DNA from 2 places in the Paenibacillus sp. J22P169 genome. Region 2 is predicted to be linked to the other one. Evidence: riboswitches for the same ligand, from Rfam matches in the RefSeq annotation. Region 2 holds a riboswitch; the other holds the start of a gene.
The links. Region 2 has a riboswitch for cyclic di-AMP ahead of AC58QG_RS19020 (ABC transporter ATP-binding protein). Riboswitches for the same ligand answer to the same signal wherever they lie in the genome.
Positions count from the first base shown of each region.

Region 1: it holds a riboswitch for cyclic di-AMP, as region 2 does, so the genes downstream of both, AC58QG_RS20745 (APC family permease) here and AC58QG_RS19020 (ABC transporter ATP-binding protein) in region 2, are expected to answer to the same signal.

Region 1 is NZ_JCAUAO010000004.1:113,176-118,914, reverse strand. It holds gene AC58QG_RS20760 (polysaccharide deacetylase family protein) at 1-681, opposite strand, end outside; gene AC58QG_RS20755 (hypothetical protein) at 713-928, shown strand; gene AC58QG_RS20750 (YqkE family protein) at 996-1,256, opposite strand; gene AC58QG_RS20745 (APC family permease) at 1,302-3,137, opposite strand; cyclic di-AMP (ydaO/yuaA leader) riboswitch at 3,237-3,388, opposite strand; gene AC58QG_RS20740 (GNAT family N-acetyltransferase) at 3,764-4,210, opposite strand; gene AC58QG_RS20735 (MFS transporter) at 4,369-5,739, shown strand, end outside.
Region 2 is NZ_JCAUAO010000003.1:265,869-271,607, forward strand. It holds gene AC58QG_RS19005 (beta-galactosidase) at 1-963, opposite strand, end outside; gene AC58QG_RS19010 (AraC family transcriptional regulator) at 1,106-1,936, shown strand; gene AC58QG_RS19015 (antibiotic biosynthesis monooxygenase family protein) at 1,979-2,308, opposite strand; cyclic di-AMP (ydaO/yuaA leader) riboswitch at 2,594-2,758, shown strand; gene AC58QG_RS19020 (ABC transporter ATP-binding protein) at 2,873-3,757, shown strand; gene AC58QG_RS19025 (ABC transporter permease subunit) at 3,763-4,560, shown strand; gene AC58QG_RS19030 (DUF2705 family protein) at 4,588-5,382, shown strand; gene AC58QG_RS19035 (5'-nucleotidase C-terminal domain-containing protein) at 5,466-5,739, opposite strand, start outside.

The DNA.
Region 1 (5,739 bases), on a different contig from region 2:
TTCCATAGAGGCAAGCTGTACGAAATGGAAGCCCGCTTGTCGTAGCGCCGGAATCGCTTTGATGACACCCTCCGCTGTATCTTTCTCGGGATGATTCATATGCGCAAGGACGATGGAACCGCTCGGAGCCTTCGTGAATGCGTTGTACACTTGCTCCGTGTTATAAGTCGCTCCAGCGTCGCCAAGCACCGAGTACCCAGCTAGCTCGAAGCCAAGATCATGAGCAACTGATATCGCAACCTCATCGTAAAATGCCGTACCCGAACGGAAAAATGCGGGCCTTTTCCCCGTCAGCTTTTCAATCTGATCCGCATTGTCATTCATTTCATGAATGGCTTCTTGGACATTCTTCGTACCCGCAATACCGTAGGCCAGCTTGCCTGTCACGGATAAGGGGCGATGTTCGGTGCCATGATTTTCAATCTCAAACAAGGGGTTCGCGGCTAGCGCTTGAAAAGTAGACGGATTCGCAGCAATCCATCTTGCATTGATGAATAACGTAGCTGGAATCTGCTCCTGAATTAAATACTGGATCAACTTCTCATCGTAGCCACTGCCTTCCTTCCCGCCGCAGGCATCAAAAGTTAGGGCAATGACTTTGTCTTTCGTTTGTAGCCGCGTTTTCACACCAGCGACACGCTCTCCCCACTTCGTTGGTACAACAGATGTATACCGATCCATCAGTGTTTTCTCCAACGATGCGAAGGCCGTGATGGCCTCAATATTTTCAGTTTTAACTGTTGCACTATCGGATGCAGGATGGGAGAAGGTCGTTGGGACAGGTGACATTGTTGGGCTGCTCTCTGGTATTGTTACTGTTGTGTTCACAGAGGGCGCGACTGATGGAACAAGTGTTGGTGTTGATGTCGAGGTTGTAGTCCCTGTAGATGTAGATGTAGATGCAACCGCCAATTCCACAGAACTCTGATCCACCTCGCATCCTGTAAGCGCTAACAATGAACTCATAAAGAAAAGGAGGCACATCGTGCGCCCCCTCATTTATGTTTCCGCCAATCTAATTTGCTTTTCTCCAGCTGATAGGCAAAATCGTTTTCAAGACGCTTCTCTTCCGCCTTGCGAGCCGCCTCTACTCTAGCTCTCTCTGCATCCTTCTTCGCTTGCTCTTCCGCTTTCATCGCGTCAGCCTGGGCTTTGAGTCCTTCCAATATTTCCGGTCGCAGCAGATCCTTCAGTGTTGCGGGTTTATCTTGCACGCTAGCCGCAGCTGGCGTAATCTTTGCTTTCTTTTTCACCATAATAAGGTCACCTCGTCTACAAGTTCTCCCTATTATTGTACACTTCTATTGGTGTAAATGATACGGTACTGTTGCAACAACGATATCCTTTTCGGCTTGAAGCTTCGAACGAATCCGCGCTGCAGATTGATTATGGAGCAGACGGTGCCACCACTTTTTCGGCATGAATTGCGGGAGAATAACCATGATCGACTGCTTCTCTGACACGTGCGTGTCGATGCGATCAATGAATTCGGCCAGCGGCTTCAGGATCGTTCTATATCTTGATTTGAACACTACGAGTCGAACGCCTGGATCCCAGATCTGCCACTTCTCCTGCATCGATTCTTCGTCCTCATCCGAGAAGGAAACATAGAACGCGATGACGTTAGGCGAAAGCGATTTGGCATAGTTAAGGGTTTGCTCAACAGCTTTATGAATCCCGGCCACAGGTACGATAATGACGGGCTCTTTGGTACATACACGGTCTTGTGTGATATCAATACGCAGCTGTTTGGCTACGTCGTCGTAATGATGACTGATTTTTGTAATGAGCCAGAGGAGTATCGGTGTAATGATAATGACAATCCAAGCACCCTCGCTAAATTTTGTAACTGAGAAAATGATAAGAACTGCAAGAGAGACGATACCGCCCAGGCCGTTAATGATCAACTTACCGATCCAGCCAGGTACGCGCTCTTTGAGCCATTTACGAACCAAACCCGTCTGAGCAAGTGTAAAAGATAAAAATACGCCAATCGCATAAAGCGGAATAAGTGCATCGGTTTTACCTTTAAAGCCAATCAATAGCAGGCTGGCTAATACGCCTAGTGTAACAATGCCATAGTGATACGAAAGTCGATCCCCACGGAAAGAAAACATGCGAGGGAAGTTTTTGTCTTGGGCCATGATCGATGCCAAAATAGGGAAGCCATTGAAGCTGGTATTCGCAGCCAATACCAAGATTAGCATTGTCGCGATTTGCGTCGCGTAATACATAACGCCTCGGCCAAAGGCTTGCTCCGTCACCATCGAAAGAACCGATGTATGACCGTTATGATCAGGTGCCACCCCATACCCTAAGGCAATCAGCGTTACCCCACCGAAGACGATGGCCAACAGGCCACCTAAGGAGAGAAGTGTTCGTTTGGCATTTTTGACTGAAGGCGTTCTAAAATGCGGTACGGCATCGGAGATCGCTTCAATCCCTGTTACAGCTGAACAACCGGACGAGAACGCCTTGAGAATTACGAATAACGTTAGTGAGTTCGTCGCCGAGCTTGGCGCAAATTCGATCGCATGCGTGTTCATCGATCCTGTCAGTAAATCGAAAATACCCTTACCCACTAACAAAAGGATACAAAGAATGAAAAAGTACGTTGGAATCGCGAATACGGTTCCTGATTCGGAAGTACCCCGTAAATTCAGCCAGACCATAATCCAAACCAGTAAGATGGTCAGCGGAACAATATACGGTACGGCTGATGGAAATGCAGACGTAATCGCCGTGACACCAGCTGAAATCGAAACGGCCACGGTTAAGGTGTAGTCGATTAGAAGAGAGACACCGGTGAGACGTCCCCACACCATGCCTAAATTTTCTTTGGTAACCATATACGCGCCGCCGCCCATTGGGTACGCTTCGATCACCTGTCTATAGCTCAACACGAGCAGTAGAATCAGAGCGATGATCGAAATCGCAATCGGCAATGAGAAAGCAAAAGCAGCAACCCCCACTGTCGCGAGCTCTAACAGAATCTGCTCCGTCCCATACGATATGGAAGATAGGGCATCTGACGATAAGATAGGGAGGGCTTTCCAGACAGGCATTTTCTCCGACTCAATCTCACTCGACTTTAGCGGCTTACCAAACACAATTTTTTTCAATGAATCACTTGTCATTTCGTGGTCGTTCCTCCAATTAAAGCCAATTTCATTCATCACATTAGAAAATGGACGCAAAAAAACACAAGGATAGACCTTGTGTTTTGGACACATGTTCTCCTTTCTCACGATCGCTTACGAGGTTAGCTGCCGGGTTCGGGCCGCGAGAAATCTGCCCTAAAAGGTACTCGGTATCAGTACCATTATTCACCCCATGTTACTCGTGGTTCCCCCGCTTTTCTTAACAGAAAATTAAGCGAAATATTCAACTGTTCATGTACGTGTTGAATACTACTCTCTTCTACCAACATAGTAAAGGAGGGAAAAAACGTAAAAAGCTCTCTTCCACCTCTCGTTTCCCCCAATAATTCGCTTACAATTACTTGATTCGTTGATTATCTTCCATTCTCGTAGGTAATCGGGGTATTTTGACTAAACAACGTGGTTGCAATCTTCTAAGGTTACTGATTAGTACCAACAATCCGTTGGATGAAGGGCGTTTTATCTTTAACACACTACCTTGTTAACGCGAATATCTGATAAGCGCTCCGTCAATTCCATCAAAAAGATCTAGTTAATTCTAGTTTATCTAGCTTTTTACATTGAATTAATGAAAAAAATCAGTTATTTGGCAACGGCTGCCCTTATACAATCGTGTAATTCACCCAATCCGCGCGAATTCCGCCCATTTTATCAAAAAACTGTTGTGCACGATGGTTGTCCGGTGCGGTAATCCATGACATGTAGGCATAGTCGTTTTCCTTGGAATAGCTACGGCACTTCAGGAACAAATCTTCTTCTGCAGCGGTTCCCCGAAACGGCTCTAGAAGGAAGAGGTCGTTCATGATCGTAATGGGACTAGCTTTCATCGTACTCCAGGCAAAATATAGCGTCGCAAAGCCGATGAGTTCCCCCTCTTTATCAACAACAAACTGTATACCGCCTTGTTCCTGAAGCAGGTTACGAATCAGTCGGTGAATTGCAGCTGTCTCCGGCCGTGGCTTCTTATAAAAGCCTACAATATAGGCATACATCAACTCTGTTAATGCCTCCAAATCTTCCATTTCCACTTTCCTTATCACGTGTGCCATCGTATCCCCCTGTATGTTTTTTTTTGAATAATAATACATCCATATGGATAAATATTCAATTCTGAATTGGTTTCATACAGGTCAATTCATTGACACGACATACCCGCCATGATAAACTGTAACAATTAAAATTATAGTTATAGATCGGATGGTGTACCATGTCAAGTCATACGACCAACCACTCACATCAAGAAACAACGCCTACGCCACCAGAGACGCCTAGTCGCTTACGTGAAACACCGGTCTCTTGGTTGCTCTGTTTTACCATTGTACTTGTGATCATGAACACGATGATGTTCAATCTGGCACTGCCCAAAATCTCAGTCCAATTCGAACTCAGCCCCTCGACGGCGTCGTGGATTGTCACAGGGTATTCGATCATTTTCGCCATTGCTTCGATCACCTATAGCCGCTTGTCCGACTTCGTGCCAATTCGCAGGCTCTACGTCATTGCTCTGCTTTCACTAGGCGGTGCATCCATCCTAGGGCTGTTCACGAACAGCTTCGGACTCTTGCTGATTACAAGACTGATTCAAGCATCTGGCGCAGGCGCGATCCCATCGCTTGGTATCGTGCTCGTAACCCGCTACATTCCGTTGTCTCGTAGAGGCAGAGCCATGTCGCTGATCCTATCCGCGGCTTCACTTGGCTTAGGACTCGGTCCCGTCGCAGGCGGTTCCATCGTACAGTATTTGGGATGGCACTTCCTGTTCGTCATTACCGGCGTTACGCTTCTGCTTATCCCTATATTTCTTCTCCTACTCCCAAAAGAAAAACCAGAAAGCGGCTCGTTCGATTTCATCGGTGCTCTGCTCCTCGGGATTGGGACGACCGGGCTGCTGCTCTTCCTAACTTCTAAGAGTCTCGTTGCCCTCATAGTAGGCATTCTCGCGATTGCTCTGTTCGCTCTGCGCATTCGCCTGGCTTCGCAGCCGTTCGTGCTGCCTGCCCTGTTCGGCGATAGACCTTATATGGCGCTTAGCGCGATCGGCGTTTCATCCTATATGATCAGCTTCGGCTTCCTGTTCCTAGCACCTCAGATGCTTGCTCGTGTATTCGGCTTAGCCCCACTCACTTCTGGACTGCTGCTCTTCCCGGGTGCTCTGCTTGCGATGCTAGTATCCAACCGAGTGGGCCGCATCATCGACCGTTATGGGAATACAGCATTACTTCGCTATGTGCCTTGGTTGATGCTGTTATCTACGGTACTTCTAGCCCTGACTGCCCGCTATTCCTATTACTGGATTGCTGCGCTCTATATCCTAGTCAGCATCAGCTTTACGACACTTTCCAGCGCTGTATCCAATGAGCTGTCTCGACAATTGACCAAGGATCGCGTCGGCTCTGGCATGGGCTTGTTCCAATTACTGCAATTTTTCAGCGGCGCATTCGCCGTCGCGCTCTCGGGGAGTGCACTGGTCTGGCAGAAGTCGCTGCCGCTCGCACGTGCTTTTGACAACCTCATCTGGGGTATGGCGGTTATCGCGTTACTAACAATTGGCAGCTCCATCTTATATAAGAGTTATTCG
Region 2 (5,739 bases):
ACCGCCAGGGCCTGACTGCTGCTCCATAATGCAGAAAGTAGGGGAGATCGAACGTATCTTGGTGAGTTGGTTGGAATTGCTGCGGTCCATGAGTGGATTCTCGCGATCGGCATCGTTCCAAATGGTTGAGAAGTTCGGATACGAGTCGAAAGAAAAGAAGTCTAGCAGTTCATCCGTCATGGCATGGCTGTCCAGATGACCAAACATGCCGTTCGTTGTAATCCACTGCGTTGGTGCTAGCTGACGCAAGATGTCTGCCTGCACACGGGCGAAGGAGATCGTGTTATTCGAGATAAATCGCTTTTCATCCAGCGCTTGATGAGGGTTAACGGATTTGGAAGGGGCAGGACGAGGCAAATGAATTTGCTCCCAGTCCGAGTAGCTTTGATTCCAGAAGACAGTCCCCCATGCCTGATTCAATGCATCCAAGGTAACATATTTCTCCTGTACCCACTTCCGAAACGCTGCATGATCGGCCTCGGCATAAAAGACATTCACTTCGCAGTTAAGCTCGTTGTCGATCTGCCAGCCAACTACGCCCGGGTGGTTCGCATAATGAGTTGCCATAGCCTCGGTAATCTTCGCGCAGTACTCGCGGTAAACAGGGCTGCTGTAATTGTAGTGACGTCTCAGCCCATGCTGATACTGCACACCCTCATATGTAACGTTCAGAATTTCCGGGTAATTATAGGTCATCCAAGCGGGCGGTGTTGCCGTCGGAGTACCGAGAATGACCTTCAGTCCATGTTCGTGGGCAAGGTCAATCGCGCGATCGAACAGATCAAAAGCGAATACCCCTTCCTCGGGTTCAAAAAAATTCCATGCAAACTCACCCATTCGCACGATGGTAAAGCCTATTTCTCGCATTCTCCTATAATCGTCAGCCCACATCTGCTCCGGCCACTGCTCAGGGTAGTAGCACACACCTAGGTCAAATTTCTCTCCCGGAATGGTTTTTTCCATGATGAACAACATCCCCATTTCTATTGATATAGTAATTTTTTGTTGTTTAAAGTTCTTTATGTATTCATTATATTTCTTTATAATTGAATGTATATAACATCATTTTGCTCCGTGTATCAGATTTTTGCGTTTTGGAGGGCACATGAAAATTCATTATGTATTACCGGAGCCTATGTATAAACACTACACGGTGTATCCGGATATGATTGGTCAATATGCGGAATTCCCCGAACATCAGGAGTGGCGGTTTAAGGGGCAGCTGCAACAAGCAAACTTACATATTGTGTTAGGCGGTAAGGGATATGTCAAAGCGAACGGGAAGGAATTCTGTCTGGAAGCGGGACAGGGCTTCTATTACGGGGCGGGTCTTGAGCAGGAGTATCGAACAGATCCGAATGATCCTTGGCAAGTATTTTGGGTACACCTTGCAGGTGAGGGACTTGACAGGCTGTTGAACGATCAAGGAACTTCAGCTGTATGGTTGTTTACCTATAGTGATGTACCCAAGCTCAAACAACTGACCGGGGGCTTATTGGAGCTGGCATCACCTTATGATCGGAACGAGGTACAATTGGCGGTAAAGCTCTATGAACTGCTTGCTGAGCTTGCCTTAAGTGCAGAGACGCATGGAACGGCAACCATACTGGATAAGCGTGCACGGATGAGGGAGGTTGCGGAATATATTCGTACGCACTGCACGAGTCCGCTTACGCTCTTGCAGATGGCTGAACAGGCAGGCTTCAGTACCTATTATTTTAGTCGAATGTTTCACGAAGTGATGGGGCGTACTCCGATGGTGTGGCTGTTTGAATGTCGTCTTGTTGTAGCTAAGCAGCTGCTCATGTCTACCGGTTTGACTATTAAGCAAGTGGCAGAGCATATCGGCTTTTCCCAGAGCAGCTACTTTATTGCGCGCTTCCGGGAACATACGGGTCTAACTCCACAGGAGTATCGGCGGTTGTATAACACGTAAAAAAACCTTCAAGTAATTGAAGGTTTTTTACGCGCATCATGGCTACAGAGTGACTCTTTTGAAGTTTGGAAAAGGCTTAGCTGCTTCAGGCAACGACGAAAGGCTTACGAGTTCTGCAACTTTCATCATGTTTTCCCAAATCGGCCAAACATTCGGGGAGGTATGCGCTTTGTCCTTGGCCTCCTCGGATTGCCACTCGAATATTTCAATAAGGGTACCGTCTACAGATTGAAGCGTTACCGGCGGAAAATCCGTGATGAGTCCTTCTTCACGAAGCACAGGGATATGTCCTTTGACAATCTCGGCTAGTTCAGCCTCTTTACCTGGATGGGGGCGGTACATCGCCATGGTAAACATACTTGAATTAGACATTAGAATCCTCCGTCAAAATGAAATAGATGTCATTGATTGGAGTAAGTATATCAAATAGATTCCATTGTTTCCAATTGACGTGATCGTCCTAAGCAGGCGACTTCTCAATGCTTTATTCCCTAAGGAGCATTAATATGTAGCAAAGTATGGATAATCAACGCCATCTCCATATGAATGCGCTTTCATTGACTGCCAAAGTCAAATAAGCAAGAATTAAAGGCGAATCTACGTTTTACATTCTACAAAGAACGGCGTAAGATTCAATACGACAAGTTGATTTTTTACTAAATTAAACCACTTAATTCCCAGTAGGGAAACGGGGGAACCAATCGAAGCCGTACAAGCAACACATGGCTTCATGGGGTGAATCTTGATGCTCGCAAGCATTAGGTAGGACGCTCTCAAGTCCGAATCCGACAGCTAACCTCGTAGTGCATTGAGAGAGAACCGCACACTCGCCTTCTTATGTAAAGAAGCCCGAGAGTAGAGATTCTCTACGCTTAGGGCTTCTTTTTGTTTGCTTTAAACCCAACAATTAACAGGAATTCATAAGGGGGCTACACTATGCATGCAATTGAAATCAACAATCTGACCAAAACCTATGGCAATTCAAGAGGTATTACAGATGTTAGTTTTACGATCGAAGAAGGGGAGATCTTTGGTTTTATTGGACCCAATGGTGCCGGGAAATCGACAACGATTCGAACGCTGCTGTCTCTGATTTTTCCAACAAGCGGCAGTGCCAAAATTTTCGGGAAAGATTGCATCCAGTTTGCGCCTGAGATTAAGAAAGAAATCGGCTACTTACCGTCAGAAGTTTTTTATTATGACAACATGAAAGTGATTGATCTACTCAAGTATTCAGCCAGCTTTTACAAAAAAGATTGTACGAAAAGAATCAAAGAGCTTGCTGAAATCATGGATCTGGACGTTACGAAGAAAATTGATGATCTATCGTTGGGTAACAAAAAGAAAGTGGGCATCGTTCAAGGGCTGCTGCACGATCCTAAGCTGATTATCCTTGATGAACCGACAAGTGGACTGGATCCGCTCATGCAGCAAAAGTTTTTTGAATTGCTCGAACAACAAAATCAAAGAGGAGCCACGATTCTTTTTTCCTCTCATATTTTGAGTGAAGTGCAGAGACTTTGTGATCGAGTTGCGATTATTAAGGAAGGTAGGATTGTAACGGTTGAGAAGATCAGCACGTTAAAAGAAAACAATTTTAAGCGATTTAAAATTGACACTGCACAAGCACTCGACCCTAATTTCTTCAAGATGACCGGGGTCAACAACATTGATGTTCAAGGCCAGACAACCAGCTTCTTATTTAAAGGCAATATTAATCAAGTGATGAGAAAAATTGCGGAAATTGAAATTGAAAATCTTTGGATCGAAGAGCCTGATTTAGAGGAGATCTTTATGCACTACTATGAGAAGGAGGCTTAAAAGGAATGAATATTTTCCTTCATGAATTGAGAGCGTATCGGAAATCCACAATCACGTGGACGTGCTCCTTAATTGCTGTCATCGTCCTATTCCTATCCCTTTTTCCTTCTGTCTCTAAGGATTTTGCAGAGTTTTCTTCCATATTAGAGGGGTATCCAGAAGGAGTAAGGAAAGCACTGGGTATTGAAATCGAGACCTTTGGTACCCTGCTTGGATTCTATATGTATATCTTTATGTACATTACGCTATGCGGAGCCATTCAAGCCATGGTTTTGGGAACGTCTATCCTTTCCAAGGAAGTTCGTGAGAAAACAGCAGACTTTCTTCTTACAAAGCCCGTAACGCGTACGAAAATAGTGACTTCCAAACTATTAGCGGCTGTCGCTTCATTAGTGATAACGTGTGTGATTTATATTGCTGCAGCCTATATGATGGCGCTTCAAGTAAAAACGGTCGATTTTGATGTGAGCACATTCCTGTTGATTTCACTCACTTTGCTGTTTATCCAGCTCATGTTTCTAGCCATAGGATTCATCATTTCAGTCGTATTTTCTAAAATAAAAGCGGTGTTATCCGTCAGTCTCGGTACGGTGTTTGCCTTTTTCGTTATTGGAATGGTTGTTGCCGTAGATGGTGAGGGGGCCAAACGTTATTTCTCGCCTTTCAAATACTTTAACGGGAAATACATGCTTGCGCATGCCAGCTATGAAGCATCTTATGTCATTGCAGCCATCGCGATTATCGTCGTTTCCATTGCCGCCAGTTACTTCATCTACACGAAAAAGGATGTTCATGCCGTATAAAACGAGGGCGAGAGGAGGGGAAAGCCATTGAATATTTTTTGTAGAGAACTGAAAACGTTTCGAAAATCGATGATTTTTTGGAGCCTAGGGCTTATTTTTCTAATAGCAAGTGGCATGAACAAGTACCAAGCAACGGCGGCTAACGGACAGATTAATGATCTTATGGCGGAAATGCCAAAGTCCCTCCAAGTGATCATGGGTGGCGGCGCGTTAGATTTATCGAAGGCAAGTGGCTATTTTGGCATCCTGGTCTTGTATTTCTTCTTAATGGCAACAATACATGCGGCTATGCTAGGCGCCAATATTATCGCGAAGGAAGAGCGGGATAAAACGGCAGAGTTCCTATTCGTGAAGCCTTTATCTAGAAATCAAATCATAACTTGGAAGCTGCTAAGCGCTTTAGTGAACATTATTATTTTTAACCTCGTGTCATGGATTTCGAGTATGTTGATTGTTGGGGCTTACAGCAAGGGTGAGACCGTCAATGGTAATATCTCCATCGTCATGCTGGGTATGTTTATTTTACAGCTGCTCTTTCTGGTCATTGGAACATCCATTGCAGCCGTTTATCGAAATTCCAAAAAAGCAGCCTCGCTTGCAACAGGCATCATGCTCATCACGTTCATTTTATCGATTGCCATTGACTTCAATGATAAGCTGGAGTTCTTAAAATATGTAACCCCGTTTAAATATTATGAAGCGAAAAATATCATGTATGGCGGTGGATTTGATGCCGTGTATGTCCTTATTTCTACAGTCGTGATTGCCCTGCTAACGGTTGTCACGTACGTATCTTTTAAAAAACGAGATTTGCATATTTAGAGAAAGAAAAAGACCTTTGACCCTATCCATAGTTGGATGCGGTCAAAGGTCTTTTCTCATTTTATGAGATTAATTATGATAGCTTATTTCTTCAAATCCAAACGCACATCGCGACCATCGTCTTGTACAGATAGCTCTTTACCCGCAGCCTTCAGGGAATTGACGTGATTCACCCAAGCATCCAACATGATGGCGCCGTCTTTCCAATCCTTCACTTCACCAAATACGGTAAAGCCATCGCCACTGCCAGTAGCCATGAAATCATTGGTTGTTACTTTGAACGTACGGTCGGTATTAAACTTGCCATCGACATAGATCGGAGTGCCATCTGCCAAAGTGATTTTGGAATATTTCTCA